One region of the Dactylosporangium cerinum genome, then DNA from elsewhere that is predicted to be linked to it. Evidence: predicted binding sites of a transcription regulator. Region 1 holds the regulator's gene; each other region holds the start of a gene.
What was found. Region 1 encodes HrcA, which represses chaperone genes, less so after heat shock. Its sites were predicted from a motif close to GGTTNGCACNCTCNNNNNGAGNGTGCNAACC; they were not measured.

Region 1 (10,391 bases):
TCTTCATCTGCTCGGGCGTGGTGTTCTGCGCCTCGTCCAGGATGATGAAGGCGTCGTTGAGCGTGCGGCCTCGCATGTAGGCGAGCGGCGCGACCTCGATCGTCCCGGCGGCCATGAGTTTCGGGATGGACTCCGGGTCGAGCATGTCGTGCAGCGCGTCGTAGAGCGGGCGCAGGTACGGGTCGATCTTGTCGTAGAGCGTGCCGGGCAGGAAGCCCAGCCGCTCGCCGGCCTCGACCGCCGGCCGGGTCAGGATGATCCGGTTGACCTGCTTGGCCTGCAGCGCCTGGACCGCCTTCGCCATGGCGAGATAGGTCTTGCCGGTGCCGGCCGGGCCGATGCCGAACACGATCGTGTGCTGGTCGATCGAGTCGACATACCGCTTCTGGCCGAGGGTCTTGGGCCGGATGGTGCGGCCGCGCCGGGAGAGGATGTTGAGGGTCAGCACGTCGGCGGGGCGCTCGGCGGTGTTCTGCTGGAGCATGCCGACGGTGCGCCGGACGTTGTCCGGGGTGAGGGTCTCTCCCTTGCGCACCAGCTCGATGAGCTCGCCGAAGATGCGCTCGGCCAGGGCGTTGTCCGAGGCCGTGCCGGTGATGGTGATCTCGTTGCCCCGCACGTGCACGTCGCTGTTGACGGCCCGCTCGACGAGCTTGAGGATCTCGTCTCCCGCGCCGAGCAACCTGACCATCGTGTGCGGGTCGGGGACCGTGATCTTGCTGATGGCCCGCACGGGCGGCTCCGACGTCACTGCCGGTGCGGGGGTCGGGGTCTCGGTCATACGTCGGCCACGTGGGGCCTCAAGCACCTGCTTCCGGGCTCGCTCCTGCTGGCTTCATGTCCAGGCTCTTCATGGTATCGGCTGACCGCCCCTCAAGCCGTTCCCATTTCTTGCCGATGTCCGGTTCATCACTGATACGGGCAATATCCGCAGCACCCGGTTCGGGGTCGCCCGATCATGCCGTTCGCGCCGAAAGTCCGGACACGCCCGCTCGCACGGTGGTACTGAGGCAGGTGAACACATCGACGGGAGGCCCACACGAATGGTCGAGCGCAGCGGATACGTGGACGGTGAGCCCTGCTGGGCCGACCTGGTGGCACCCGACCTCGCCGCCGCGCAGCGGTTCTACTCGACGCTGTTCGGCTGGACGTTCTCAGACCCAGCCACAGACACCGGCGCCGACTTCGGGCACTACGTCATGTGCCTCAAGGACGGCAAGGTCGTCGCCGGGATGAGCCCGCCGATGCCCGGCGCCGAGCAGACCCCGGCCGCCTGGAGCCTGTACCTGATGTCACACGACCTGGAGGACACCGCCAGGCGCGTCGACACCGGCGGCGGCAAGATCATCGTCGCGCCGATGGACATCCCCGGCAACGGCCGGATGCTCTTCGCCCTCGACCCGTCCGGCGCCGCGTTCGGCGCGTGGGAGCCCGGCCAGCACACCGGCTCGCAGCTGTTCGACGAGGACGGCGCGCTGTGCTGGGCCGAGGTCAACACCCGCGAACCGGACGCCGTCGACACGTTCTACCAGGGCCTGTTCGGCTACCGGCAGACCAGGGTCGAGGCCGACGAGCAGTTCGACTACACGGCGTGGAGCCTCGGCAACGCCGACCCCGTCGCCGGGCGGCTCACCATGACCGAGGCGTGGGAGGGCATCCCGCCGCACTGGATGGTCTACTTCGCCGCCGCGGACACCGACCGCGCCGCCGACCGGGTCCAGTCGGCGGGCGGCCAGGTCCAGCACGGGCCGTTCGACTCCCCGCACGGCCGCATCGCGGTCGTGGTGGACCCCAACGGCGCCGTCTTCACCGTCATATCCCGTTAGAACTGATACCGGTCGAACGTCTCCTGCCCCCTGGTGAACCGGTACGTCGCCCAGTGCAGCCGCTCGACCGTGCCGTCCTCGGCGCGGGTCAGCCGCAACAGCTCGCCCGCCTCCCGGCCGGACACGGTGCGGAACACGTCCGGCTGGCCGTCGACCGGCGCGAACACCGCCGGTGGGCGGCCGGCCGGCTGATCCACCGACCGGGCCTGCAGCGCGCCGCCGTGCCAGCTGAAGACGTACTCGAAGCCCTCACCCCACCAGCGGCCGAGCACCGAGCGGTAGGGCTGCGGCGGTGGCGGGGCGGGCGACCACGGCGCGATGTCGGCCGGGTCGGCCTCGACCGCCGCCGCGAGCAGCTGGTGTGCCAGGTCGATGACTTCGCCGGCGGTGCCCGACGAGCCCAGCGCCGCCGCGCCGAACGCGCCCGGGGTGCTGGCGCCGCCGACCCGCCCGTACGCGCCGGCCAGGAAGCCCGGCATCGCGCCGTCGTGGCCGACGTGCACGATCCGCTCGGCACCCGGCTGCGGTTGCAGGATCAGCCCGAGCCCGAGACCCCGGGCCCACAGCACGTCCTCCGTCACCGCCTGCGGCGCCCGCATCTCCTCGACCGTCGCGGCCGCGAGGACCGTTTCGGCGGCGTCGACCGACTTCGGGTCGGCCAGGAACGCGGCCCATTTCGCCAGGTCCGCGGCGGTGCTCCACAGCTGGGCGGCCGGCCCGACCGCGCCGAAGTCGTCGGGCGGCTCCGGGTGCGCGTAGTCGGACCAGGCGTCGACCTGATACCCGACCACGGGCCGGCTCGGCGTGACGACCGTGTCGTCCAGTCCGAGCGGGTCGAGGATCCGCTCGCGCAGCACCTCCTCCCAGGTCCCGCCGCGCAGCGTCCCGGCGAGGTGGCCGAGCAGCGCGATCGCCAGGTTGGAGTAGTGGAACCGCCGCCCCGCCGGCAGCACCCGCTCGGCCCGGTCGAGCTGGTCGAGCAGCGTGTCGACGTCCGGCGCCTGCATCGTGTCCCAGACGTCGCCGAACGGCTCCCGCTGCAGGCCCGACAGGTGCGACAGCATCCGGCCGACGGTGAGGTCGCCGTGCGCCTTCACCGGCAGGTGCCGCGAGATCGGGTCGTCGAGCTCCAGGAGACCCTCGTCGCGGCACTGCATCACCAGGACCGCGGTGAACGTCTTGGTGACCGACCCGATCCGCAGCTGGCTGCGCGCGTCGACGTCGGCGCCGACGGTGAACGTCCACAACGGCCGGTCGGCGCGGTGGATGGCCACGCTCAGCGCCGGGACGCGCGCGTCGGCCTGGACCTGGCGGGCGAGCCGCTCGTAACGCTCCAGGGCCGTCATATCGACAGCATCGGGCCGAGCGGGCGGCCACCGACGACGTGCCCGTGGACGTGGAAGACCTCCTGGCCGCCGAACCGGCCCGTGTTGAAGATGACCCGGTATCCGTCCCCGGTCAGGCCCTCCTGCCCGGCGACCGCGCCGCACGCGGCGAGCAGCTTCCCCGCGAGGGCCGGATCGGCGGCGGCGAGCGCGGCCACGTCGGTGTGATGGGCCTTCGGGATCACCAGCACGTGCACCGGTGCCTTCGGCCCGATGTCGCGGAACGCCAGGGTGTCGTCGGTCTCGTGGACCACCGTCGCCGGGATCTCCCCCGCGACGATGCGGCAGAACAGGCAGTCATCAGTCACAGTCGCATCGTATTCGGCTTGTAGGGTGCTGCCATGTCTGGACGCAAGGTGTTGGTGACAGGGGCATCCCGCGGAATCGGCGAGGCGGTCGCGCGGGCGTTCGCCGAGCGGGGTGACGTCGTGGCGGTGCACCACCGTGACTCCGCGGAGCTGGCGGAGAAGGTGCGGGCGGGCCTGCCCGGCGAGGGGCACGTGATCGTCTCCGGCGACCTGACGGACCCCGCCGCGGTGCGGGCGTTCGTCGACGGCGCCGCGCTCTCCCTCGGCGGCCTCGACGTCGTCGTCAACAACGCGGCGGTCGCGGTCGAGCACCCGATCCTCTCCGACGACTACGCGGCCTGGCAGGCGGCCTGGCAGCACACCCTGTCGGCCAACCTGACCGGCCCGGCCAACGTCTGCTGGTGCGCGGCCCGGCACCTCGGCGAGGGTGGCCGGATCGTCAACGTGTCCTCCCGCGGCGCGTACCGCGGCGAACCGCTCTACCCGGCCTACGGCGCGGCGAAGGCGGGGCTGAACTCGCTGACCCAGTCCCTCGCCCTCGCGCTCGCGCCGAGCGGGATCGCCGTCAACGCGGTCGCCCCGGGGTTCGTCGCCACCGACATGGGCAACGCGATCATGGATGCCGGGGACGGCGCCGCGATCCGGGCGCAGAGCCCGTTCAACCGGGTCGCGCGGCCCGAGGAGGTCGCGGAGGCGGTGCTGTTCCTGGCGGGTTCGGAGTGGTCGTCGGGCGCCGTGCTCGACCTGAACGGTGCGTCGTATTTCCGGTGACGCCTCCGGTCGTCGGTGGTCCCACACCGCCGCCGGTCCGGACGACCCGAAGGGGTCACCGGACGCCGCGCATCACCAGCGGCCGAGGCGGACCGACAGAGCGGCCAGCGCGGCAGCACCGGCGGTCGACGTGCGCAGGATCTCACGGCCCAGCCGGACCGGCACCGCGTCCGGGAACGCGGCCAGCTCCTCCGGGGCGATCCCACCCTCCGGCCCGACGACGAGCGTGATGTCGCCGGCGAGCGGGACGGTCGACAGCGGCACCGACGCCTCCTCGTGCAGCAGCAGCACCGTGCCGGTCAGGGCGAGCTGCTTCGTGGTCCGCGCGTCGGTGACCTCGGGCAGCCAGGCCCGGCGGGACTGCTTGACCGCCTCGCGGACCGTGGCGCGCCACTTCTCGACCGGCTTGGCGTCCTTCCACCGGGCGATGCTGCGGGCCGCCTGCCACGGCACGATCCGGTCGACGCCGAGCTCGGTCATGAGCTGCACGGCCAGCTCCGCCCGGTCCCCCTTGGCGATCCCCTGCACGACGGTGATCTGCGGGTCGTGCGCCGGCACGAAACTCGGAGCGGACAGGTCGAGATCCAGCGCGCCCTTGTGCGCGGCCGCAACAACAGCGAGCAGCAGGCCGCCGCGCCCGTCGGACAACAGCAGCGACTCCCCCACGGCGAGCCGCTGCACGTTGGCCGCGTGATGACCTTCGGGCCCGTCCAGCCGCCACCGGGAATCCGGAGACGGTAAGGAGGGAACCAGGAAGAGCGGAAGGCTCACGCGGTCACGCCGGGCCAGAACACGCGTGAGTGCTCAGGACCCTCACGCGGTCACACCAAACCCGAACACACACGCGTGAGTGCCCTCCTCTGCGCTCCGGACCCTCACGCGTGACCATTGAAGGCGTCGCGCACGCGGGAGAAGAAGCCGCCCTGCTTGGACAGCTCCGCGACCTCCTCGCCGCGGGTGCGGGCGAAGTCGCGCAGCAGCTTCTCCTGCTCCGGCTCCAGCCGGGTCGGGGTCCGCACGTCGAGGTGGACGTGCAGGTCGCCGCGGCCGGCGCCGCGCAGGTGCGGGACGCCCTTGCCGCGGATGCGCAGGGTCTGGTTGGGCTGGGTGCCGGCCTTGACGTCGACCGTCTCCTCGCCGTCGAGGGTCTTGATCGTGAGCCGGGTGCCGAGCGCCGCCGCGGTCATCGGGACGGTGACCCGGCAATGCAGGTCGTCGTCCTTGCGCGAGTAGACGTCGTGCGGGCGCTCGTGGATCTCGACATACAGGTCGCCGGGAGGGCCGCCGCCGGGGCCGACCTCGCCCTGCTGGGCGAGGCGGATGCGCATGCCGTCCTCGACCCCGGACGGGATCTTCACGGTCAGCGTGCGGCGGGTGCGGACCCGGCCGTCGCCGCCGCAGGTCGCGCACGGGTGCGGGATGACGGTGCCGAAGCCCTGGCAGGCAGAGCAGGGCCGGGCCGAGACGACCTGGCCGAGGAACGTGCGCTGCACCGACTGGACCTCGCCACGGCCGCCGCAGATCTCGCAGGTCGTCGGGTGGGTGTTGGGCGCGGTGCCGGCGCCGGTGCAGGTGGCGCACACGACCGCGGTGTCGACCGTGATCGGCGCCTCGACGCCGAACGCGGTCTCGTGCAGGTCGAGGTCGAGACGGAGGATCGCGTCGGCACCGGGCCGGATCCGCGGGCGCGGCCCACGGCTGGCGGTCGTGCCGAAGAACGCGTCCATGATGTCCTGGAAACCGACGAACGCGCCGCCCTGCGGGCCGCCCCCGCCGCCACCGGGCGCCAGAGGATCGCCGCCGAGGTCGACCATCTCCCGCTTGCGCGGGTCGGACAGCACCTCGTAGGCCGCGTTGATCTCCTTGAACTTCTCCTGTGCCACGGGATCGGGATTGACGTCCGGGTGGAACTCGCGCGCCAACCGCCGGTAGGCGCGCTTGATCTCATCGGCCGTGGAGTCCCGCTTGACACCGAGAATCCCGTAGTAGTCCTTCGCCACTGAGTCTTATGCCCCTGACTCGTCCATGAGGTTCAACTTTGTCCCAGCAGATCGCCGACGTAGCGTGCCACGGCACGCACCGTGGCGATGTTGCCGGGGTAGTCCATCCGGGTCGGCCCCAGCACACCCATGCCGCCCACGACGATCGAGCCCGGCCCATAGCCGGTCGCCACGATCGAGGCGCTGCGGAGGTCTTCGATCTCGTTCTCGTCGCCGATGCGGACCCGGGTCATGCTCGGCTCGACCTCACCGAAGAGCTTGAGCAGGATGACCTCCTCCTCGAGCGCCTCGAGGATCGGACGCAGCGAACCCTGGAAGTCCAGCAGGCCGCCGCGGGCCAGGTTGGCGGTGCCGGCGAGCGCGATCCGCTCCTCGGTGCGCTCCACCAGGGTCTCCAGCAGCACCGTCGACAGGGCGGTCATCGGCGGGCGCAGGCTCGGCGCGGCCTCCTCGACGAGCGCCTCGACCAGGGGCGGGGTGTCGACGAGGCGCTTGCCGACCAGCTTCTCGTTGATCCTGCGGCGCAGCTCGGTGACGTCGTCGGCGAGGATCGGGCCGGGCAGGTCGACGAGCCGCTGCTCGACCCGGCCGGTCTCGGCGATCATGACCACCATCAGCCGGGTGGTGGAGATCGGCACCAGCTCGAAATGCCGGACGCTGGCGCGGGACAGGCTCGGATACTGCACGACGGCGACCTGCCGGGTGAGCTGCGCGAGCAGCCGGACGGTGCGGTGCACGACGTCGTCGAGGTCGACCGCGCCGATCAGGAACCGCTCGATGGCCCGGCGCTCCGCGGGGCTCAGCGGCTTGACCCGGGACAGTTTGTCGACGAAGAGGCGGTAGCCGGCGTCGGTGGGCACCCGGCCGGCACTGGTGTGCGGCTGCCGGATGTAGCCCTCCTCCTCGAGGACGGCCATGTCGTTGCGGACGGTCGCCGGTGAGACCCGCAGGTTGTGCCGCTCGACGAGGGCCTTGCTGCCGACGGGCTCCTGGGTGGCGACATAGTCCTCGACGATGGCGCGCAGGACCTCGAGCTTGCGCTCGTCGAGAGCCATACGCACCCCCTCAAAAGAACTGGCACTCCCACTTCGCGAGTGCCAGTCTACGTCGCCCCCGCCGCCCACGGAATGATCGTCATGTGTGCGAACCGCCGCTATTGCGCTGGTCTGCGTAAAGTTTGTCCAAAAGAAGTCATGCCGCGTCGCTGGCCATAGTTGATCGGTACCCCTACCGTGGCCCCCATGAGTGAACCACCTCGCCCCGGGGAGTACGGCGTTCCGCACGACCCCAACAACCCCTATTCGACGCCGGGCGGGGCACAGTATCCGCCGACCAGTGGCGGCGGCTACCCACCGCCCACCAGCGGTGGCGGCTACCAGGACCCGAACGCCTACCAGCAGGGTTACCAGCAGCCCGGCGGCTACCAGCAGCCGGGACAGTACGGCTACCAGCAGCCGGGTGGCTACCCGGGCGCCGGTCCGGTCGGCTACGCCAACAGCGACGAGAAGACCTGGGCCCTGATCGCCCACTTCGGTGGCATCTTCATCGGCTTCATCGCCCCGCTCATCGCGCTGCTCGTCAAGGGCAACGAGTCGCCCACGGTCAAGGCCCACGCCAATGAGGCGCTGAACTTCCACATCACGTGGGGCATCATCCTGTTCGTGGGTGCCCTGCTCTCGGTGTGCACGTTCGGCCTCACGCTCATCGTGCCGTGGATCATCATCATCGTGTTCGCGATCATCGCGGGCATGAAGGCCAACGGCGGCGAGCTGTACCGCTACCCGATGACCTACCGCTTCATCAAGTAACAACCCCCCGCTGAAGGGACGGACCATCACGGTCCGTCCCTTTCTCATGGGGTCAGGTCCCGGGCGACCGCGTCGGCGAGGAGCCGCCCGCGCAGGGTCAGCACGGCCCGGCCGGCGTCGAACGCGGCGGCGTCGAGCAGGCCGTCCGCCAGGCAGCGGCGCGCGCCGTCCAGCCCCGCCGGGTCGAGCACGGACATCGGCAGCCCGTCGGACAGCCGGATCCGCAGCAGCACGTCCTCGAACAGCCGCTCGGCCGCCGTGAGCACCTCACGGGCGTGGCCCGGCGAGGCACCCTCGGCCAGGCGGGCCGCGTAGGTGTGCGGGTGCTTCACGTTCCACCAGCGCACGCCCCGCACGTGGCTGTGCGCGCCGGGGCCGAGGCCCCACCAGTCGCCGCCGCGCCAGTACAGCTCGTTGTGCCGGCAGGGCGAGTCACGGGACCAGTTCGACACCTCGTACCAGGTCATGCCGGCGTCGGTGAGGGCCTGCTCGGCGGCCAGATAGCGGTCGGCGGCGACGTCGTCGTCGGGGAACGGCAGCTCACCACGGCGCATGCGGGCCGCGAGCCGGGTGCCGTCCTCGACGATCAACGCGTAGGCGCTGACGTGATCGACCCCGGAGTCGATCACCGTGCGCAACGACTCGGCGAAGTCGGCGGGCCGTTCGCCGGGCGTACCGTAGATCAAATCGAGATTCACGCGCTCGAAGCCGGCGGCGTGCGCCTCGGCGACCGCGGCCGCGGGGCGGCCCGGTGTGTGGCGGCGGTCGAGCACCGCCAGAACCCCGGGCGCGACGGACTGCATGCCGAGCGAGATCCGGTTGAACCCGGCCGCGCGCAGCTCGCGCAGGCCGGCCGCGTCGACCGACTCCGGGTTGGCCTCGGTGGTCACCTCGGCGTCGCCGGCCAGGCCCCAGGTGCGGTCGATGCCGTCCAGGATGCGGCCCAGCTCCGACGGCGGCAGCAGCGTCGGCGTGCCACCCCCGAAGAAGACCGTGTCGACCCGGGGCGGCGCGACCACCTTCGCCGCGAGGGCCAGCTCGTCGAGGACCTGCTCCGCGTAGCCGGCGCTGAGCACGCCTTCGTCGGCGGTGTACGTGTTGAAGTCGCAGTATCCGCACCGGGTGGCGCAGAACGGGACGTGGACGTAGACCCCGAACCCGGCCTCCCCCGCCGCGTCGGCGACCCCGTCGGGCAGCGCGCCGTCGCGCGGGATCGGCTCGCCTTCTGGCAGTGTTCCGGGCATTTCACTAGTGTGCCCGCATGCCACTCGTTCGGTCACAGACGGCGCACGGCGTGGCGACGGTCACGCTCGACAGCCCCTCGAACCGCAATGCGCTGTCGACGGCCCTGATCGAGGAGCTCCTTGCGGCCCTGGCCGCCGCCGCCGAGGACGACGCGGTGCGGGTCGTCGTGCTCACCCACACCGGCCCCGTCTTCTGCTCCGGGGCCGACCTGAAGGAGACCGCGGCCGCGTTCGGGTCGGGCCGGCCGCCGATCAACCGGCTCGGCGAGGTCCTCACCGCGATCTGGGAGGGGCCGAAACCCGTCGTCGCGCGGCTGACCGGGCCGGCGCGGGCGGGCGGTCTGGGTCTCATCGCCGCCGCGGACCTCGCGGTGTGCTCGCTCGACGCGACCTTCGCATTCTCCGAGGTGCGCATCGGCGTGATCCCGGCAGTGATCTCCACCACGGTGCTGCCGCGGCTCTCCCCGCGCGCCGCCGGCGAGCTGTTCCTGACCGGCGCCACCTTCGACGGCGCCCGGGCCCGCGACATCGGCCTGGTCACGGCGGCTGTCCCGGCCGACGAGGTCGACGAGGCGGTCGCTTCGTTCGTCGCGGCGTTGGTGCGGGGTGCGCCGGGCGCGCTGCGCGGCACGAAGGCGCTGTTGCGGCGGCAGAAAGCCGACACGTTCCGTGACGAGGTTGCGGCCATGACGACGCTCTCGGTGGAGTATTTCGGTTCAGCGGAGGGAATCGAGGGAATCACGGCATTCCGGGACAAAAGAGACCCAAACTGGATCCCTGACGGCCTCAACTGAACGGTCCAACTCGCCTGGACCCCGCGTGCAACCCGGGAATCCTGTGGCGGGCGGGACGTACGCTGGTCGAGTTCTCAGGACGAGGAGGTGACGATGCGTACACGACATGTGCTGGCGGGGTTGGCGGTGTTCGCCGTCGTCGCGTCCGTTGCCGTCTACGTGCTCGTGCAGCGGATCAGCGAACATCTGCCGCAGCTGCTGCCGCCGGGCCACGCCTGCATCATCAACGCCGGCAACGCCTCGGTCACCGCGGGC
Region 2 (10,391 bases), on a different contig from region 1:
GTCGATGATGCCCTCGGCCAGGAGGTTCACGTAGTCGCCGGTGGCGGCGTTGAGGCCCCAGCCGGCTTCGAGGTTGCGGACCTTCTCCACCACGACGCCGCCTTCGAGGCCGGCGTTGACGGCGATCTGGCGCAGCGGCGCGTCAAGGGCGACCTTGACGATGTTCGCGCCGGTGGCCTCGTCGCCGACGAGGTCCAGCTTGTCGAACGCCGACTTGCCGGCCTGCACGAGCGCGACGCCACCGCCGGGGACGATGCCCTCTTCGACGGCCGCCTTCGCGTTGCGAACGGCGTCCTCGATGCGGTGCTTGCGCTCCTTGAGCTCGACCTCGGTGGCCGCGCCGACCTTGATGACCGCGACGCCGCCGGCGAGCTTCGCCAGCCGCTCCTGCAGCTTCTCCCGGTCGTAGTCCGAGTCCGACTTCTCGATCTCGGCCCGGATCTGCGCCACCCGGCCGTTGATGCCGTCGGCGTCGCCGGAGCCCTCAACGATCGTGGTCTCGTCCTTGGTGATGACGACCTTGCGGGCCTTGCCCAGCAGGTCGACGGTCGCGTTCTCCAGCTTGAGACCGACGGTCTCGGAGATGACCTGGCCACCGGTCAGGATCGCGATGTCAGTGAGCATCGCCTTGCGGCGGTCACCGAAGCCCGGGGCCTTGACGGCGACGGACTTGAACGTGCCACGGATCTTGTTCACGATCAGAGTCGCGAGGGCCTCGCCCTCGACGTCCTCGGAGATGATCGCGAGGGGCTTGCCGGACTGCATGACCTTCTCCAGCACCGGGAGGAGGTCCTTCACCGCGGAGATCTTCGACTCGACGATGAGGATGTAGGGGTCGTCGAGGACCGTCTCCATCCGCTCGGTGTCGGTCACGAAGTACGGCGAGATGTAGCCCTTGTCGAAGCGCATGCCCTCGGTGAGCTCCAGCTCGAGCCCGAAGGTGTTGCTCTCCTCGACCGTGATGACGCCTTCCTTGCCGACCTTGTCCATCGCCTCGGCGATGATCTCGCCGACCGTGGAGTCACCGGCGGAGATCGAGGCCGTGGAAGCGATCTGCTCCTTGGTCTCGACGTCCTTGGCAAGGTTGGCCAGCTCCGACGCGACAGACGCGACGGCGGCCTCGATGCCGCGCTTCAGCGCCATCGGGTTCGCACCCGCGGCGACGTTGCGCAGACCTTCACGAACCAGCGCCTGGGCGAGGACGGTCGCGGTCGTCGTGCCGTCACCGGCGACGTCGTCCGTCTTCTTCGCGACCTCCTTGACCAGCTCGGCGCCGATCTTCTCGTAGGGGTCCTCGAGCTCGATCTCCTTGGCGATGCTCACACCATCGTTGGTGATGGTGGGCGCGCCCCACTTCTTCTCGAGGACGACGTTGCGGCCCTTGGGGCCCAGCGTCACCTTGACGGCGTCGGCGAGGGTGTTCATGCCCCGCTCGAGGCCGCGGCGCGCTTCCTCGTCGAACGCGATAATCTTGGCCATTCGGCGTTGTCCTCCTGGACACTCCGGTTACGCCTCGACCCACGTGGGGCCGGCGGCTCACCGCCTGCTTTCGCACCTTCAAGGACCCAGTGGGATCCCCGGTGGTCGGGCCGGATGAGCCCGCGACGACCAGCTCCTCGACGCTCGCGCGCCCAGGCGCTGCACCGCCCCGACCGTTGGCACTCACCTGACGCGAGTGCCAACTCCTGTTTAGCACTCTGACCGTGCGAGTGCAAGCAAACCCGAGGTGACGGCCCGGGTGGTCGAAGCGCCCTAAACAGCTACAAACCAGGCATGAATGGCACGAACAATGCCGGAATAGACGCAGGGCACCGTTTCTCAGAAATGAGAACGGTGCCCCGGCGGGGTGGATCCAGACGATGTCTCAGGCGAGATGACGGACCTTCTCCGCCTGCGGGCCCTTCTGGCCCTGCGCGATCTCGAACTCGACGCGCTGTCCGTCTTCCAGCGATTTGTAGCCATCCATCTCAATCGCGGAGAAGTGGACGAAGACGTCCTGTCCCCCGTCGACCGCGATGAAGCCATAGCCCTTTTCGCTGTTGAACCACTTCACGGTGCCCTGTGCCACGGTGCACTTCCTCTACTTCGGTCCCTCTTGCTCAATCCGGCTGGCTGTGGGGACCAGCCTTGAGGTCCTCGGCCGGGCACGCCGGGCCTTGGGGTGGCACCGGCGCGAGGATCGACGACCGAAACGGACGGTACACGAGATAACCCGAGGCCCGACAGCCCCAAATCGGACAGCAAGGTCACGAATCATGCGCACGCAAAAGGTTCCCGATGGGACCTTTTCGAGTCGCCTTCTTGACGGTTTCCTGCCGGCGCAGACATCGCCAGTCGACTAAGCCCCGACTAAGCCCGGGACCGGGCCGCGGCCGCGCGCCGGCAGGGCCCCGACTAGGCGTGCCTGCGCGACTGCACCACGCGGAAGCGACTGGCCACGTAGGCACCGTCAGTGAGCGCGGCATTGGCGGCGGGATTAGCGCCGCTGGCGTGGAAGTCGGAAAACGCGGCCGACTGGTTCACGAAGACGCCGCCGGTAAGGTTGACTGACAGATGAACGCCGGCCTGGAGGGCGGCCTCTTCCATCGCGTCCAGCACATCGGTTGACGTCGAATACACCGAAGCCGTCAATGCGCCCTTCTTGCCGACCGTGTCGGCGAAGATCCGCAAACTGCCGGCGGTCGAATCGGTTGCGACAACGAACGAAATAGGACCGAACCACTCAGTGCCGTAGGTTGCCTCGGCAGCCGCGTCGAGTCGCACGATGAGAGGCGTGCGGACGGTCGCGTCTTGATATGCCGGATGCGTAACGTCTGACGATTCCAACAGCACGGTGCCGACCGTGCGGGCTTTCTCCAACCGGTGCAGGACGCCTTCATTGACGATGGCGCCGGAAAGCTCCACACCCTTGGCCGGGTCGCGGGTCAGTGCGGCGACCGCGGCGGTGATCCCGGCGGCGACGTCGTCGAACGAGCGATGACCGTCCTCGGTGTCGATGCCGCCCGAGGGCACCAGGACGTTCTGTGGCGTCGTGCACATCTGGCCGGAATACAGCAGCAGCGAGAAGCCGATGTTGCGGCACATCCCGGCGAAATCGCCGGTCGAGTCGACGACGATCGTGTTGACGCCGGCCTTCTCGGTGTACACGACGGCCTGGCGGGCGTTGTCCTCCAGCCAGTCGCCGAACTCGGTCGAGCCGGTGAAGTCGATGATGCGCACCTCGGGGCGCAGCGCGAGGGTCTTGGCGAGGCCCTCCCCCGGCGCCTCGGGCGCGAGGAGCACCAGGTTGGGGTCGAAGCCGGCGTCGGCCAGCACCTCGCGGGCGATCCTGACGGTGATCGCGAGCGGCAGCACCGCACCCGGGTGCGGCTTGACCACGACGGGGTTGCCGGTGGCGAGGGACGCGAACAGGCCGGGGAACGAGTTCCAGGTCGGGAACGTGTTGCAGCCGATCACCAGGGCGACGCCGCGGGGCACGATGTGGAAGGTCTTGCTCATCCGCAGCGGCTCGCCCTTGCCGGCCGGCTTCTCCCAGGTGGCGGTCGCCGGGGTGCGGATCATCTCGCGGTAGGCGTAGGCGATCGCCTCGAGCGCCCGGTCGAAGGCGTGCGGGGCACCGGCCTGGAACGCCATGACGAACGCCTGGCCGGTGGTCGCGTGGACGGCGTTGGCCAGCTCGAACGCCCTCGAGTGCAGCCGGGCGAGGATCTCCACGCAGACGCCGGCGCGGGTCTGTGGTCCGGCGTCGCGCCAGGCGGGCAGGCCCGCAGCGGCGGCGGCGAGCAGGCCGTCGACGTCGAGGTGCGGATACCGCACGTCGAGCGGGATGCCGAAGGGCGAGGACTCGGTCGCGACCCAGTCCGTGATCGACGGCTGGTCCTTGAGCGGGAAGTCGGCGCCGAGGTACGCGCGGAAGGCTGCCTCACCGTCGGCCGCGGCGTGCTCGCCGTAGACGCGGGGGCTGGGCGACTCCGGGTACGCCGACCAGTACGCACGCTCGGCGATCGCGGTCAGCGCCCGCTCGAGGGTGTCGGTGTGGGTGGTGAACATGGGGTGTGGGTTCTCCATGTCGCCATCCTGCCATTCGGGAAGCGCCGATCTTGCGGTTGTGACCGGAAGCCGCGACTGGAACCACGCAACCCGTCACAACCGCAAGATCGGCCTACTTCCGCACCACCTCCGTGCCCGCGGAGGGTGCGGACGTCAACTCGCGGAGCTTCCGCAAGGGTGACAGAACGAGGGGCAATACGGATAGCAGTGATCCGGCGCAACCGATCCACAGCGTCTCGGGAACCCCGAGCCAGTGGCCGAGCGCGCCGCCGACGAGCCCGCCGATCGGCATGGTGCCCCAGACGATGAACCGCATCGTGGCGTTCATCCGGCCGAGCAGGTCGTCAGGGGTGATGCCCTGCCGGAAGCTGACCTGGGTCACGTTGTAGACGACGACCCCGATCCCGAACACGACATATCCGGACGCGGCCAGCCACAGCCGCCAGTCGGCCTGCGCGAGCGGCACGAGCAGCAGGCCGAGCCCGGCGCCGAGCATCGAGATCCACATTGCCGGCCCCTGGCCGAACCAGCGCACGAACGGGTTCACCAGGAACGCGCCGGCGAGCGCGCCCAGGCCCGTGACGCTGAACCACAGGCCGATGACCGCCGGCGACAGGGCGAGGTTGCGGGCCAGATAGATGATGAGCATCGCGTTGATGATCGATCCGAAGAAGTTGCCGGTGCTCGTGCACATCGCAATCGCCCGCAGCAGGCGGTTGCTCAGGACGAACTTCAGGCCCTCCATGATCTCGCGGCCGAGGTGCGCGTCGGCCTTGCGGACCGGGCGCTCCTCGATCCTGCGGATCCGCCACAGGGCCAGCGCGGAGACGAGGTAGCTGGCCGCGTCGGCGGCGATCGCGAGCGGGCCGCCGAGCAGCTTGATCAGGCCGCCGGCGACGGTCGGGCCGCCGATCTGCGAGGTGGAGCGGACCAGTTCGAGCCGCGCGTTGCCCTCGACCAGGTGTTCCTTGCCGACCAGGAACGGCAGGTAGCTCTGATACGCGACGTCGAAGAAGACCGTGCACACGCCACAGAGCAGGCCCACCACGTACAGCTGCGGCATGTGGAGCTGGTCCATCCACCAGGCCAGTGGCACGGACGCGAGCAGGACGGCCCGCAGCACATCGGCCATGATCATCGTCCCGCGGCGGCGGAGCCGGTCGACCAGTGCGCCGGCGGGCAGGCCGACCAGCAGGAAGGCGGCGGTCTCACAAGCGGCGAGGACCCCGACCTCCAGGGCGGTGGCGTCCAGCGTGATCACCGCGACCAACGGCAGCGCCAGCAGCGTCACCTGCGTGCCGACCTGGCTGATGGTGTCGGCGGTGAACAGCAACCGGAAGTCGCGATCGCGGAGCAGTCCGAGTCTCACCAGCCCACTGTCAATGACCGATTGGGAAAAGTCAATCGGTAGAATCGAACGATGCAGCGACCAGCTACCGACGCGGAGGCCAAGGCACTCGCCTCCGGTGTCCGCCTGCGCATCATCCGGCTCTGCCTGGACCGGGCGCTCACCAACAAGGAGATCGCCGGGCGCCTCGACGCCAACCCGGCCACCGTGCTGCACCACGTCCGGACGCTGGTCGCGACGGGGTTCCTGGTGCCACAGGAGGAGCGCCGCGGGCCGCGCGGCGTCCGCGAGGTGCCCTACCTGTCGACGACCAAGTCGTGGAACCTCAGCCTCGGCGACCAGGAGGCGAACACCAACCGGGCCATGCTCGACGCGTTCGAGCAGGAGCTCGCGCTGCTGGGCAACCAGGTCGACGCGGTCAACTTCGCGCGCCTCGGCCTGCGGCTCACCCCGGAGGAATGGCAGGAGCTGCAGGACCGCTTCGAGACGCTGCTCGACGAGTACGCCCAACGCGACCGCACCCACGGCCGGCCCTACTCGATCTTCCTGGCCATGTACGAGGACCGCTCACGCGACTGAGGCCTGCCAGTTCGCCCAGCGGTCCATGGCGCGGAACCCCATCGCCTCGTTGATCGCGATCATGTGCGTGTTGACCTCGGCGTTGAAGGTGTCGACGATCCGCACCGCCGGCTCCTGCGCGCGCATCGTCCGCAGGTTCACCACCTTGCTGATCATGCCGAGCCGGTGCCCGCGGTGCGCGGGGTCGACCAGCGTGACGAGCTGCCACGCGTGCCAGTCGACGGACTTCGCGACCCGCAGCGCGCTCCAGGCGACGAGCCTGCCGGACGCGTCGTGGATGACACCGGTCTCGTACGCGCGGGCACCGTAGTGCGCCCGCGTCTCGTACGTGCGGCGCAGGCGATCGACGTCGACCTTCTCCGCCTCGAAGTCGAGATCACCCTTCGGCGCCTCGTCCAGGAACGAGCTGTCCAGCAGGGCCAGGTCCTCGAGCAGCTCCTCGGGTGGCCGGTTGCCCCACTGGACCGTGGAGTAGCCGGCCGCCTTCGGCCAGCTCCCGGCGAGGAGACGGTCCAGCTCGGCATCGTCTGCGGTCGACAGGTCGAGCCGGCGGCGGACGTCGATGAGCTTGTTCTCCAGACCCGTCGCCGCGGCGAACGGCGCGGACGAGCCGATCGGCGCGCCGCCCAGGTCGGTGATCACGCTGAAGCCCATCACCGAGGTGCGGCCCCTGGCCAGGCCGAAGTCGACGGCGTGCCGGTAGAGCGCGCGCCCGACACCCTGCCGGCGATGCTCCTTGAGGACCAGGATGTCGAGGAACGACTTGCCGAGATTGTCGTAGACCGGCAGGTCGGCCTGGACCAGCCCGACGGGCTCATCGCCGCGCCAGGCCAGGAAGATGTGCCGCTCGGCGCCCGGCATCGGCAGGCGGACCCGCACCTCGTGCTCCGCGCGACAGTTCGGCGGGAGGTCCGGCAGGTCCGCGAGGATCGCCTCGTTGCCGACGGTGAAGGCCGCTTCGACTGCCGTCGGGTCATCGACGTCCAGCTCTACGATGCGCAGGTCCTGGGTCATGCCGCCAGCGTGGCCCACCGGCGCGCGGCCCGACAACAGATATATGCCGGCCCGGAAATTGGTCGAGAGGACGCTCGCCAGCACCTCCGGTGCTGTGGTCGCGGGCCTGGACCAGGGTCCGGGCCTCGCGGCGACACGTCCTCCCGCATCGAGCATCCTGGCGCGCGGTCCTGAGGTCGTCAAGTCCCTCACAGGGTGGCTTCGAAACGCTCGGCTCGACCGCAATCACTATCCGTCGCGGTCAGGTCCGTCAATCGGCTGAGTCCGCCCTCGTCCGAGCGTGGAAGCGCTCTCTCAAACGCAGCCGGACCGACACCGAGCGTTACCGATGCCGGCCGGTTGCGCGAAAAAATCAGCCATCAGCTCAAAAGCCCAGCCTCGCGCACGGACTTCAGGGACGGCTTCACCCGGTGCGACGGACCGACCGTGCCGGCGACCGCGTCGAGGGTCTTCAGCCCGTCGCCGGTGTTGAAGATGACCGTCTCCTTCGCCGGGTCGAGCTTGCCGGACTCGACCAGCTTCTTCAGCACCGCGGCGGTGACCCCGCCGGCGGTCTCGGCGAAGACGCCGGTGGTGCGGGCGAGCAGTTCGATGCCGGCGCGGATCTCCTCGTCGTCCACGTATTCCATCCAGCCGCCGGTGCGCCGCACCGACTCCAGCGCGTAGACCCCCGCGGCCGGGTCGCCGATGTTGAGCGACTTGGCGATGCCCGTCGGCTTGACCGGGACGATCTCGTCGGTGCCCTTGTGCAGCGCCACCGCGATCGGGTTGCAGCCCGCGGACTGTGCGCCGAACACGGCCCACTCCGTGTCGGGCACCAGGCCGATCTCGACCAGCTCGCTGAACGCCTTGTCGATCTTGGTGAGCAGCTCGCCGCTGGCCATCGGGATGACCACCTGCGCCGGGATCCGCCAGCCGAGCTGCTCGGCGACCTCATAGCCCAGGGTCTTGGACCCCTCGGCGTAGAACGGCCGGACGTTGACGTTGACGAACGCGGTGTCCTCGAACTCGTCGGTCTCCGTCAGCTCCGAGCACAGCCGGTTGACGTCGTCGTAGGACCCCTCGATCGCCACGACGTCGCCACCGTAGACGGCGCTCATGACGACCTTGCCGGGCTCCAGGTCGGCCGGGATGAACACGGTCGACGGCACCCCGGCCCGCGCCGCGTGCGCGGCGACCGAGTTGGCCAGGTTGCCGGTGGAGGCGCACGAATAGCGGGTGAAGCCCAGCGCCTTCGCCGCGGTCAACGCCACCGAGACGACCCGGTCCTTGAACGAGTGGGTCGGGTTGGCCGAGTCGTCCTTCACCCACAGCTGCCCGGTGATGCCGAGCTCCTTGGCCAGCAGATCAGCCTTGACCAGCGGGGTCAGCCCCGGGTCGAGGGTGACGCGGCTGGCGGGGTCGGTGCCGACGGGCAGCAGCGGCGCATAGCGCCAGATGTTCTGCGGGCCCGCCTCGATCTGCTCCCGGGTCACCCGGGCGAGCGCCTCGGCGTCATAGCCCACCTCGAGGGGACCGAAACACTCGTAACAGGCGTGCTGCGCAGCGAGCGGGAACTGGGCGCCACAGCCACGGCACACCAGGTGGCGGGCGGGGGAGTCGGTGAAGACGCTGAGCGTCGAGGTCATGGAGGCCTTCCTCTCATCTTCCCCAGGTGCATGGCCTTGCGCACCGGGACGGATTTGGCACCTACCGCGACCGGCCTCAACGTCGAGACGCGTCGCAGGGGTTGCCGGGGCTTCATCGGGCCGTATCCCTCTGCCCCTCTGGATGAGGTATTCAGTTGTGACGTGCGTGTTTCCGATTGTAAGGGCCGACACGGCCGCGGTTGTATGAGTCATCTCACGAGATGGACCTGACTACGGTTTCACTCATGCATCCCGACGCGGCGGCCTGGTTCGCCAAGCGCACCTCGACCTGGCGTGACTGGCCCATCGCCGACCTCCAGAGGCGCAAGGGCGACACCCGGGTCAGCGTCGTGCTGCCCGCGCTGGACGAGGAGCCGACCGTCGCCGAGATCGTCGCCGGCGTGCGCACCCTCATCCCCCTGGTCGACGAGGTGATCGTGGTCGACTCCGGCTCCGTCGACCGCACCGCCGAGGTCGCCGCCCGGGCCGGCGCCGCCGTCCACCACCGCGACGACATCCTCCCCGCGACCGGCTCCCGCCCCGGCAAGGGCGAGGTGCTGTGGAAGGCCCTCGCCGTGGCCACCGGCGACATCCTCGTCTACGTCGACGCCGACCTCACCGACTTCCGCCCGCACTTCGTCACCGGCCTGCTCGGGCCGCTGCTGGAGGACCCCGCCACCCTGATGGTGAAGGCCTTCTACGACCGCCCGCTGCTCGACGTCTCCGCGGCCGGCGGCGGCCGGGTCACCGAGCTCGCCGCCCGCCCCCTGCTCAACGCCTACTTCCCCGAGCTGGCCGGCGTCGTGCAGCCCCTGGCCGGCGAATACGCGGCCCGGCGCACCCTGCTGGAGTCCCTGCCGTTCGCGGCCGGCTACGGCGTCGAGACGGGACTGCTCATCGACACGTTCCGCAGCGCCGGCCTCGACGCGGTCGCCCAGGTCGACCTCGGTCAGCGCACCCACGGCCACCAGGACACCGCGGCGCTCGGCCGGATGGCCGCGACGATCCTGCACACCATCCACACGCGCGTCTTCCCGGGCCGGTCCTCGTGGCCGACGCTCACCCAGTTCGAGCGCCACGACGTCACCGTCACCCCGGCAGATCACACCATCGCCCACCCGGACCGCCCGCCGATGCTCACGGTCCCCGGCTACCGCCCGTCCTGACCTTTCCTGCTCCGGTCCGCCGTGGGCACGACCGTCGCTCCCGTCAGCCACCGGTCAGGCCTGGACGGCCTTCCCTGCCACCTCCGCGGACAGTTGCGCGGACACGACCTGCGGTCGTGACCACGACCGGCCGCCTCCGCGGCCCGGCCGTCCGCTACGCGCACCCGACGCGACCTACGGCCGCAGCTACGCGCACGGCGGGGTCAGCGCCAGGCGGTCGCGGAAGCCTCGGGGGTGAACTGCCACAGCGTCGCGGTGGTGATGCCGGCGCCCAGCAGCGCGACCGCGACGGCGGCCCACTCCGCGAGCAGCAGCCACACCGGCGTGTCGATCACCGCGGTCGGCGGCTCACCGGTGAGCGACCCGACCGTGACCACCGCCGCGACCAGGGCGATCAGCACGAACGCCAGCACCGCGGTCAGCCGCAGCGCCCAGTGGCCGAGCCTCCTGCCGGTGGCGAACAGCAGGGCACAGACCAACACCAGGGACGCGACCGCGGCGGCGGCGAACGCGCCGATCAGGGTGAAGATCTGCGCGGTGAGCGCCTCGGCCGGGCCGTTCATCATGTTGGACGAGGCCTCGTACCTGGTCCAACCGGCGATGTTG
Region 3 (10,391 bases), on a different contig from region 1:
TGCCCATCGCCTCCGGCGCCGAGGTCCGCGCCTACCTGCGGCGCCTGATCAAGGCCCACCCGCGGATGCTCGCCCTGGTCGTCGTCCTGCACGTCGGCGCCGCCGTGGCCGGCCTCGTCACCCCCCGCCTGCTGGGCGACCTGGTCGAGAAGACCTCCGCGGGCACGACCACCGCGACCGTCGACCGCGTCGCCCTCACCATCACCGGCGTCATCGTGATCGTGTCGGTGCTGGTGCGCTACGCCCGGCTCGCCTCCGCCCGCCTCGGCGAGCAGGTCCTCGCGACCCTCCGCGAGGAGTTCGTCGACCGGGTCCTCGCCGTCCCACCGTCCACGGTGGAACGCGCCGGCACCGGCGACCTGCTCACCCGCGCCTCCCGCGACGTCGAAGGCACCTCCAGCACGGTCCGTTTCGCCCTGCCCGAGGTCGTCATCGGCGTCCTGCAGGTCCTGCTCACCCTCGGCGCCGTCGCCATCCTGTCGCCGCTCCTGCTGCTGCCCGCCCTCATCGCCGTGCCGGTCCTGTGGTCCAGCTCCGTGTGGTACTTCCGCCGCGCCCCCGCCGGCTACCTGGCCTCCAGCGCCGCCTTCGCCCAGCTCACCGACGGCCTCGCGGAGACCGTCGAGGGTGCCCGCACCGTCGACGTGCTGCGCCTGCGGCACCGGCGGGTGCAGCGCACCCAGGAGCACCTGCGCGGCGTGTACGGCACCAACCTGTACACACTGAAACTGCGCACCGTCTTCTTCCCGCTCACCGAGTTCGGCTACGTCCTGCCCGGCGCCGTCACCCTCGTGGCCGGCGGCTGGTACGTGATGGAGGGGTGGGCGACCGTCGGCCAGGTCACCGCCGCCGTGCTGTACTTCGTCGCCCTGATCGACCCGCTCGACCGGGTCCTGTCCTGGTTCGACCAGTTGCAGGTCGGCCTGGCCTCCTTCGCCCGCATCGTCGGCGTCCAGTCCGTTCCCGTGCCCGCCGCCGACGCTCCGCCGGCGTTCACTGATGAACGGATCGTGGCTCGGGGCGTGCGATTCTCGTACGTCGACGGCCGCGACGTCCTGCACGGCGTCGACCTGGAGATCCGCCCCGGCGAGCGGCTCGCCATCGTCGGCCCCTCCGGCGCGGGCAAGTCCACCCTCGGCCGCCTCCTCGCGGGCATCTACACCCCTGGCGCCGGGACGGTCACCGTCGGCGGCGTTGCTCTTGCTGACCTGCCGCTGGCCTCGTTACGGCGGCACGTCGCCCTCGTCACCCAGGAACACCACGTCTTCCTCGGCACCGTCCGCGACAACCTCGTCCTCGCCCGGCCCTCGGCCCCGGTCGCGGAGCTGCGCCGGGCCCTCGCCACCGTCGACGCCCTGGACTGGGTGGACGCCCTGCCCGACGGGCTGGACACGGTGCTGGGCGAGCCGCCCCTGTCACCGGCGCAGGCGCAGCAGCTGGCCCTCGCCCGGCTCGTCCTCGCCGACCCGCACACCCTCGTCCTGGACGAGGCGACGTCCCTCATCGACCCGCGGGCCGCCCGGCACCTCGAACGCTCCCTCGCCGGCGCCCTGGAAGGACGCACGGTGATCGCGATCGCGCACCGGCTCTTCTCCGCCCACGACGCCGACCGGGTCGCGGTCGTGGAGGACGGCCGGATCACCGAACTCGGCAGCCACGACGACCTGGTCGCCGCCGACGGGGCGTACGCCGCCCTGTGGCGCTCCTGGCACGGGACCGACCACCAGTTCTCATGATCCGGAAGACCTTGGGTACTCCTGACCACCCAAGGTCTTCCGGATCACGGAGAGGGTCAGTGGAAGGCGGCGTAGACCAGGCCCAGCAGGACGGCGGCGATCAGGGCGATCGCGAACACCAGCAGCACGTGGCGGTCGTTGGCGGCCTCGCTGCCGGCAGTCGCCGCCGGGGTGGGTGGCAGCGCCGGGAGGTCGTGGGTGGCGGCGCGCAGGTCGTCGAGGGTCTTCGCGGCGAGGACCGTGTCGCAGCGGTCGGCGAACTCGTCCAGGGTGAGGCGGCCCAGCTGGGTGTGGTGCTCCAGCGCCTCGATGACGCGCTGGCGGTCCTCGTCCGAGGCGCGCATGGTCAGCGGGCCGAGCCGGCGGTCGTCGTCAGCCGTGGGCATGATCAGTGGGCCGCGATGTCGGCGAGCACGGCACCGGTGACCTGGACGAGGTCGTCGGGGGCGAGCTCGATCTGCAGGCCGCGGCGGCCGCCGGAGACGTACATCGTGGACAGTCCGGAAGCCGACGCGTCGATGACGATGGGGAGCCGGGAGCGCTGGCCGACCGGGGAGATGCCGCCCGTCACATAGCCGGTGGCGCGTTCGGCGGCGGCGGGCTCGGCCATCGCGGCGCGTTTGCCGCCGACGGCGGCGGCCAGGGCCTTGAGGTCCAGGGACGTCGACACGGGCACCACACCGACCGTGAGCTGGCCGTCGATGGTGGTGACGAGGGTCTTGAAGAGGCGGGACGGCTCGACGCCGAGGGCCGCCGCGGCTGCCTCGCCGTAGGAGGCAGCCCGGGGGTCGACCTCGTAGGTGTGCGGAGTGAACGCGATCTTCTGCCGCGCCAACAGTGCGGTCGCCGGGGTGCCCTTGCTCGCCACTGGCCCACAATAGCGAGATGCAGATCGGTGCCGTCCAGATGTACCTGGGCTACGGGCACATCTTCCTGGGCGCCACCAGCGGCCGTGACATGTCCGTGTTCGACGGTGACGGGCCGATCACCGCGACCGACCGGCACGTGCGGGTCGCGGCGCGGCCGCAGGTCGGGCTGGTCAGGGTCCGGTTGTGGCAGGGGGCCGGGCCGCGGGTCGGCCGGCTGGTGTTCGACGGGGTGCTGGACCTGCCGGACGCCCGGTTCTGTGTGGAGGAGGCGACGGGGCTGTCGCGGTTCGTGACGAAGGTCAGTTCGGTGGAGCCGCGGGTGCTTGTCGCCGTCGACGACCCGGGGCACGCGTCGCGGATCGACGTGGTCCTCGAGCCGGAGTTCGTGCCGCGCAGCGCGCAGGTGTGGACGTCGGGGGAGCCGCCGTTTCCGAAGCTGACGGTCGCGCCGACGGCGCCGCGGCACCGGGCGGACGTGTTCGCCGACGCCCTGGCCGGGCACGACTTCCCGCGGCGGCGGCTGGCGGCGGCGCTGACGGTGATGGGGGAGGAGCGGCGGGTCCGGGGTTCGGAGCAGATCATCGCGTTCTTCATCAACGACGTCGTCGAGTGGCTGCGCTGGCTGCATGAGCGCATCACGTGGGACATGTGCCGCGAGTCGGGGCGGATGCTGACGGAGCAGCTGGGGCGCCGCCCGCCGGAGGACCTCGCCGACGACGTCCTCATCGACCTGCAGCGCCGCCTGGGCCAGCAGCTCTACTGACCCGGGCGGCGACCTGGATCAGGGGACTCTGCGAAGCAGGAGCACGGCCGGCGCGCCGGCCACCCGGGTCAGGGCGATCACCGCGGCCTGGGTGCCCGACAGCCGCAGCGACCTGCGCAGCTCCTCCACGTCCAGGGCGGAGCCGCGTTTGAGGATCGTCAGCGCGCCGACGTCCAGGGACCGCAGCGCGGTCCGCAGCCGCTTCAACGCGACCGGCAGCTGGTCGAGCACCTCGTAGCAGCGCCCGAACGGGGTCGGCACCGGTGTCGCGGTGTAGACGTAGGCGATGGTGGGGTCCGCCAGGGTGCCGCCGACCGTCGCGGCGAACTCGGCGACGAGGTGCGACCGGATCACGGCACCGTCCGGGTCGTACACGAAATTTCCGACCGGTCCGACCGGGGCGGCCAGCGAACCGCTCCCCGTCAGCGACTCCACCGACGAACCCTGGAACAGGGTCGCCCGCCGGGGAGCGGACGCGAGCGGGCCGCACCACGCCGCCGCCTCCACCACGTCACCGTCGACCGAGACCCATTCCCCCTCGGCCCCCGGCGGCAACATCGCGTGGTCGATCCCGGGAGCGAGTTTCAGCACCGTCATCGGCACGCGGGCGGCCAGCCCGACGACGAAGTCCCACGGCGGCGAGTAGGCGCGGGGGTCGAACACCCGCCGCCCGCCGGAGGTGCGCCGGGCGGGGTCGCAGAACACGGCGTCGACCTCGTCCAGCGGGACGGATGCCGCGTCGCGGGGCTCCACTCGTACCAACTGGGAAAGACCCAACGCGAGCACGTTCGCCGACGCGGTCGCGGCCGTCTCCTCGCTCGCGTCGACGGCGTGCACGCGCAGGCCGGCCCGGGCGAAGGCGATGGTGTCCGCACCGATGCCGCAGCCCAGGTCGGCGACGCTGGTCGCGCCCGCGGCGGCGAGCCGGGCCGCCCGCCGGGCCGCGACGGGACCCCGGGTCGCCTGTTCGAGACCGGCCCGGGTGAAGTGCATCACGCCCGCGTCGGCGCCGAACTTGGCGACCGCCTTGCGTCGCAGCGCCACCTGGGTCAGCGCGGTGGCGGCGAGGTCCGGCGGGAAGCCGGCCGCCCGCAGCGCCGACGCGGCCGCCAGGGGGTCGCCGTCCGGCAGTGCCGCCGCGGCTTTCAGGGCCTGTTCGAGCATGCGTTATGAGATCCCTAGGATGCCGTTGGCCTTGCCGAGACTCTTCTTGACCTTGAAGGTATAGCTGTCGCCGGCATTCGACGAGCCGTGCACCAGCCAGTAGTCGCCCTTGTCCTCCTTGGGCTGGCCCTCGGTCCAGTTCGGCGGGGCCTTCTTGCCACCGTAGTTGCCCGCGATGGAGTGGCTGGAGTAGATCGCCATGCGTTGCGTGTTGCCGTTGTACCAGGCGTTGATGAAGTTGTTCACGTAGCTGGACGGGTCCGAGGGGTACTCGGTCTTCTCGATCACGACGTCGGTGACGGCCTGCGGCTTGCCCAGCTTCTGCTCGTCGACCGTGACCTGGAGCTGGTCGCCGTGGTCGTTGCGCAGGATGCAGTCGGAACCGTCCTTCTTCGCGTACTTCCAGTTGGTGTCGGCGCCCTTTTCGATGTACTGGAAGTTGGACACGGCGCCGGCGCCGGCGAGCTGCTTGATCCGGCCGCTGTCGTTCCTGGTCCACGCGGTGACGACCGCCTGGCAGTAGCCCTTCGCGTCACCCGGGTAGGTGGGCGCGGCGCTCTTGTCCGTGGCGGGGCTCTGGTTGCCGCCGTCGGATGCCGCGGTGGAGGCGCCTCCGCCGTTGGTGTTCTCGCCGAACGCGGAGGAGTCCGAGGGGCCGGTGCTGGTGGCGGCCACGGGCGTGCCCCCGCCGTCCTTCTTGCCGCAGGCGGTGAGAGACCCCACGGTCAGGAGGGCGACGATCAGCGTGCCGAGCAGCCTCTTCATACCGCTGAGCGTAGATCGGCGGCGGTGTGCACGCCGCGGTCCGTCGCGTAGCCGACGACGGGTGAATTCGTGGCGTGTTTGGCACTCTCCTTGACGGAGTGCTAGCCAGCGACATAACCTCCGATTAGCACTCTCGTGTCGAGGGTGCCAGCCAACCGGCTGAAGCCGGCACCCGCGACGACGGCTTCACCGGGCACTCGATAGCGCAAGATTCAATACCCCAGGAGGGTATGCCCGTGACTACCGCGACGAAGGTTGCGATCAAGCCGCTCGAGGACCGCATTCTGGTCCAGGCCAACGAGGCTGAGACGACCACCGCCTCGGGCATCGTCATCCCGGACACGGCCAAGGAGAAGCCCCAGGAGGGCACCGTCCAGGCTGTGGGCCCCGGTCGTATCGACGACAAGGGCAACCGGGTTCCGATCGACGTCAAGGTCGGCGACACCGTCATCTACTCGAAGTACGGCGGCACCGAGGTCAAGTGGGGCGGCCAGGAGTACCTCGTGCTCTCCGCCCGTGATGTCCTCGCGGTCATCGAGAAGTGACCCAGACCAACAAGTAGAGCAGTGGCCACCGCCCCGGACCCGTGCGCGCAGCGCTGGCGGCCGGGGCGGTGTCGCCTTTGAAGGGACATCACACGCATGGCGAAGATCCTGAGCTTCTCCGACGAGGCGCGCCACCTGCTGGAGCACGGCGTCAACCGCCTGGCCGACACGGTCAAGGTCACGCTCGGCCCGCGCGGGCGCAACGTCGTTCTGGACAAGAAGTTCGGTGCCCCGACCATCACCAACGACGGTGTGACGATCGCGAAAGAGATCGAGCTCACCAACCCTTATGAGAACCTCGGCGCCCAGCTGGTCAAAGAGGTCGCCACCAAGACCAACGACGTCGCCGGCGACGGCACCACCACCGCCACGGTGCTGGCTCAGGCGCTGGTCCGCGAGGGTCTGCGCAACGTGACCGCGGGCACCAACCCGGCGGGCATCAAGCGCGGCATCGACCTGGCGACGGCCGCCGTCGTCAAGGCGCTCAAGGAGAAGGCGACCCCTGTCGCCAGCCACACCGAGATCGCCCAGGTCGCCACCATCTCCGCGCAGGACGCCACCATCGGCGACCTGATCGCCTCCGCGATGGAGCGGGTCGGCCGCGACGGCGTCATCACGGTCGAGGAGGGCTCCACCCTCACGACCGAGCTCGAAGTCACCGAGGGCATGCAGTTCGACAAGGGCTACATCTCCCCGCACTTCGTGACCGACGCGGAGTCGCAGGAGGCGGTGCTCGAGGACACCTATGTCCTCGTCACCACCCAGAAGATCGGCGCCATCGAGGAGCTGCTGCCGCTGCTGGAGCAGATCGTCAAGGACAACAAGCCGCTGCTGATCATCGCCGAGGACGTCGAGGGCCAGGCCCTGTCGACCCTCGTGGTCAACGCCATCCGCAAGACCTTCAAGGTCGTCGCGGTCAAGGCGCCCGGCTTCGGCGACCGGCGCAAGGCCATGCTCCAGGACATCTCGATCCTCACCGGCGCCGAGCTCGTCGCCCCGGAGCTGGGCTACAAGCTCGAGTCGGTCGGCACCGAGGTCCTCGGCACGGCCCGGCGCATCGTCGTGGGCAAGGAGCTCACCACGATCGTCGACGGCGGCGGCGAGAAGAGCGAGGTCACCGCGCGGGTCGAGCAGCTCCGCAAGGAGATCGAGGCCTCCGACTCCGACTGGGACAAGGAGAAGCTCAACGAGCGGGTCGCCAAGCTCGCCGGTGGGGTTGCGGTCATCAAGGCCGGCGCCGCCACCGAGGTTGAGATGAAGGAGCGCAAGCACCGCATCGAGGACGCGATCTCCGCGACCAAGGCGGCGGTCCAGGAGGGCATCGTCCCCGGCGGCGGCGCCGCCCTGGCCCAGGTGCTCCCCGTCCTCGACGGCGATCTCGGCCTGACCGGTGACGAGAAGGTCGGTGTCTCGATCGTGCGCAAGGCGCTCGTCGAGCCGCTGCGCTGGATCGCGCAGAACGCGGGCTTCGACGGCTACGTCGTGGTCGGCAAGGTCGTCGGGCTCGACTTCGGTCACGGTCTCGACGCCGCCACCGGCGAATACGTCGACCTGGTCAAGTCCGGCATCGTCGACCCGGTCAAGGTGACCCACAGCGCGGTCTCCAACGCCGCGTCGATCGCCGGTCTGCTGCTCACGACCGAGAGCCTGGTCGTCGAGAAGCCGGCCGCCCCGGAGCCCGCCGCCGGTGGCGGTCACGGGCACGGCCACGGCCACTCGCACGGCCCCGGTTTCTGAGTCACGCGACATCGTGAGGGGCCCTTCATGCGTGAAGGGCCCCTCACACAGTTATTAGGGATCGATTACCGCCCTTGGTGGGTGATGATCCACAGCGCAGACTGGAGCCGTGCTCACTCGTAGGAATGCCGCCCTCGCCGGTCTGGCGGCCGCCGGGGTGTCCCTCGGCGTCGCCGAGGTCGTCGCGATCCTGACGGGCGCGACCACCTCCCCCCTCGTATCCGTCGGCGGGGTCGTGATCGACTCGGTGCCCGCGTCCGTCAAGGACTTCGCGGTGGCGGTCTTCTACACCTACGACAAGATCGCGCTGCAGGTCGGCACGCTGCTGATCCTCGCCGTCTTCGCCGCCGTCGCCGGAATTCTCGCGACCCGCCGGATGGTGTACGGGTATGCCGGCATCGCCGGCTTCGCCCTCGTCGGGATCGCCGCCGCCATGACCCGCCACGACGCGCCCTGGTATGCGTTCGTGCCGACCCTCATCGGTGCCGCCGCCGGCGCCGGGGTGCTGCGGTGGCTGCTTGTCCGGCCGCCGGTCGAGACGTTCGAGGAGCGCCGCTTCTTCCTCCGCGCCGCCGGTGGGACCCTCGCCGCCGCGTTCGTCGCGGGGATCACCGCCCGCTGGTGGGCGACCCGCCGTGGGGTCCAGGCCGACCGCGCCTCGGTGCGGATCCCGGTGGCGCCCGACACGGCCGCGCCGCTCCCGCCGGAGGCCGACGCCGCCCTGCCCGACCTGGCCCCGTTCGTGACGCCGAACAAGGACTTCTACCTCATCGACACCACCCTCGTCGTGCCGCAGGTGTCGTCGGAGGACTGGACGCTGCGCATCCATGGGCGGGTCGAGCGGCCGCTGACCCTCACCTTCGAGGAGCTGCTCAAGCGTCCGATGATCGAGCGGTACGTGACGCTCGCCTGCGTCTCCAACGACGTCGGCGGCGGGCTCATCGGCAACGCGAAGTGGCAGGGCGTGCGCATCGCCGACCTGCTCGACGAGGTCCGCCCGAAGGCCGGCGCCGACCAGGTGGTCAGCCGGTCGGTCGACGGATGGACCGCCGGCACCCCGACCGCGCTGCTGCGCGACGGCAGGGACGCGATGCTCGCGATCGCGATGAATGGCGAACCGCTGCCCATCGAGCACGGGTTCCCGGTCCGCATGGTGGTGCCCGGCCTCTACGGGTACGTGTCGGCCACGAAATGGCTCGCCGAACTGGAGCTGTCGTCGTTCGCCGACTTCGACGCGTACTGGATCAATCGTGGCTGGGCACGGGAGGGGCCGATCAAGACCCAGTCGCGGATCGACACCCCGCGCGACGGTGGCAAACCGGCCGCGGGGCAGGTCATGATCGCCGGAGTCGCCTGGGCGCAGCACCGCGGCATCTCCAAGGTCGAGGTCCGCGTCGACGAGGGGCCCTGGCAGGAGGCGAAGCTGGCCGCGGTGCCGTCGATCGACACGTGGCGGCAGTGGACGCTGCCGTGGACGGCGACCCCGGGCAAGCACCGGCTGACGGTCCGGGCCACCGACAACGGCGGCGACACGCAGACCGAGGCGGTGGCACGACCGGACCCGGACGGTGCCACGGGATGGCACTCGGTGCAGGTCGAGGTGCGCTGACCCACCCCCGGGCAGCAGGCGGGCCCGGCCGGTGGCCGGGCCCGATCAGCGCAGCGGGGCTACCTGGCGGCGGGGCGGGCGCGGTCAGCGCCGGCGCGGCGGCGCTGGGCGGGCACGTTCGGCGCCGGATGGGTGCGAACCGTGCGCAGTGGCACCGGCGGGGGCGAGGGACGCAGCCCCAGCTTCGCCTCCAGGCGCGACACGTCGACCGTCGTGCGACTGCGGTCCGCGCTGTCCTCCCAGCCGATGGCCAGCAGTCGCAGCCGCTCGCTCTCGCTGAAGCCGCCCCAGACGCCGTACGGCTCCCGGGTGGCGAGCGCCTGAGCGGCGCACTGCGCCCGGACCGGGCATGCGCGGCAGACGTTCTTGGCCGCAGCCTCGCGCCGGCCGCGTGACGCGCCACGCTCGCCGTCCGGGTGGAAGAACTGTGCGCTGTCGCGCCCTCGACACAAGCCGAGTCGCTGCCAGTCCCACACGTCCGCGATCGGGCCGGGCAGTCGAGTCACATTCGTCATTCGCCCCTCCTTCCTAGCTTGCGGACTGGAATTCGCGAACTGCACAATCCCTGTACAACGCGCGAGACCGCCGCAGGTAACGGGATGTCGTCGGTCAATTTCTCGTAGGCCAATCGCGGCGAAACCACGTCTAGATCTCGCCATTTCGTGTTTCTCTCTTTGAGAGAGAGGAGCACGACGGTGCGTACGATTTTGGTGTGTGTGCGAACACAGGTCGCGGCACAGACGGTCGCCGCAGCCGCGGCCAGGCTCGGGGTGGCACACGCGGTGCGGACCGCCGTCACGATGGTCGAGGCGCTGGCCCGACTCAGTGAGCAGCCCGCGGACCTGGTGCTGGCCGACCCGACCCTGGCCCGGCCGGACAGTGCGGAGTTCTCACGCCGTGTCCTGGCGGTGTCGCCCGGCTCGACGGTGGTCTTCTTCGGCACGGAGGAGCCGCGCGCGGCGGCCGCGGCGATCGCCGCCGGCGCCAGGGCGGTCATCCGGGTCGACACGGCGGACCCGGTGACGACGCTCGCGAAGGCGGTGCTGCTGGTGCTCAGCCAGGTCGGCCGCAGCAACGGCGACCCGGTCCTGCCCGCGCGGGTCGGCACGCCGACCCAGCCGGCCGGCGGGGTGCTCCCGGCGGGCCGGGGGCTGCCCGGCGCCGCGAGGGCCGCGGTCGGGATGGCAGGCGCGCGCGTCGCGG

Region 2: a site for HrcA is predicted at 1,654-1,684, ahead of groL (chaperonin GroEL). Genes of this name have one in related genera too.
Region 3: a site for HrcA is predicted at 5,420-5,450, ahead of groES (co-chaperone GroES). Genes of this name have one in related genera too.

What each region holds. Positions count from the first base shown of each region.
Region 1 is NZ_JBHSIU010000037.1:107,440-117,830, reverse strand. It holds gene ACFPIJ_RS27165 (PhoH family protein) at 1-781, opposite strand, end outside; gene ACFPIJ_RS27160 (VOC family protein) at 1,044-1,826, shown strand; gene ACFPIJ_RS27155 (serine hydrolase domain-containing protein) at 1,823-3,172, opposite strand; gene ACFPIJ_RS27150 (histidine triad nucleotide-binding protein) at 3,169-3,519, opposite strand; gene ACFPIJ_RS27145 (SDR family NAD(P)-dependent oxidoreductase) at 3,553-4,290, shown strand; gene ACFPIJ_RS27140 (16S rRNA (uracil(1498)-N(3))-methyltransferase) at 4,363-5,061, opposite strand; gene dnaJ (molecular chaperone DnaJ) at 5,166-6,290, opposite strand; gene hrcA (heat-inducible transcriptional repressor HrcA) at 6,323-7,345, opposite strand; gene ACFPIJ_RS27125 (DUF4870 domain-containing protein) at 7,532-8,098, shown strand; gene hemW (radical SAM family heme chaperone HemW) at 8,143-9,342, opposite strand; gene ACFPIJ_RS27115 (enoyl-CoA hydratase-related protein) at 9,360-10,136, shown strand; gene ACFPIJ_RS27110 (VldE C-terminal domain-containing protein) at 10,230-10,391, shown strand, end outside.
Region 2 is NZ_JBHSIU010000028.1:412,247-422,637, reverse strand. It holds gene groL (chaperonin GroEL) at 1-1,479, opposite strand, end outside; gene ACFPIJ_RS24665 (cold-shock protein) at 1,865-2,068, opposite strand; gene paaN (phenylacetic acid degradation protein PaaN) at 2,395-4,068, opposite strand; gene ACFPIJ_RS24655 (MFS transporter) at 4,163-5,419, opposite strand; gene ACFPIJ_RS24650 (helix-turn-helix domain-containing protein) at 5,471-5,977, shown strand; gene ACFPIJ_RS24645 (GNAT family N-acetyltransferase) at 5,966-7,075, opposite strand; gene thrC (threonine synthase) at 7,351-8,619, opposite strand; SAM riboswitch class I at 8,630-8,768, opposite strand; gene ACFPIJ_RS24635 (glucosyl-3-phosphoglycerate synthase) at 8,865-9,785, shown strand; gene ACFPIJ_RS24630 (hypothetical protein) at 9,989-10,391, opposite strand, start outside.
Region 3 is NZ_JBHSIU010000086.1:131,003-141,393, forward strand. It holds gene ACFPIJ_RS49615 (ABC transporter ATP-binding protein) at 1-1,736, shown strand, start outside; gene ACFPIJ_RS49620 (DUF1707 SHOCT-like domain-containing protein) at 1,793-2,122, opposite strand; gene ybaK (Cys-tRNA(Pro) deacylase) at 2,125-2,604, opposite strand; gene ACFPIJ_RS49630 (hypothetical protein) at 2,622-3,368, shown strand; gene ACFPIJ_RS49635 (class I SAM-dependent methyltransferase) at 3,387-4,532, opposite strand; gene ACFPIJ_RS49640 (hypothetical protein) at 4,536-5,297, opposite strand; gene groES (co-chaperone GroES) at 5,528-5,842, shown strand; gene groL (chaperonin GroEL) at 5,939-7,579, shown strand; gene ACFPIJ_RS49655 (molybdopterin-dependent oxidoreductase) at 7,689-9,188, shown strand; partial or broken gene ACFPIJ_RS49660 (WhiB family transcriptional regulator) at 9,338-9,703, opposite strand; gene ACFPIJ_RS49665 (helix-turn-helix transcriptional regulator) at 9,884-10,391, shown strand, end outside.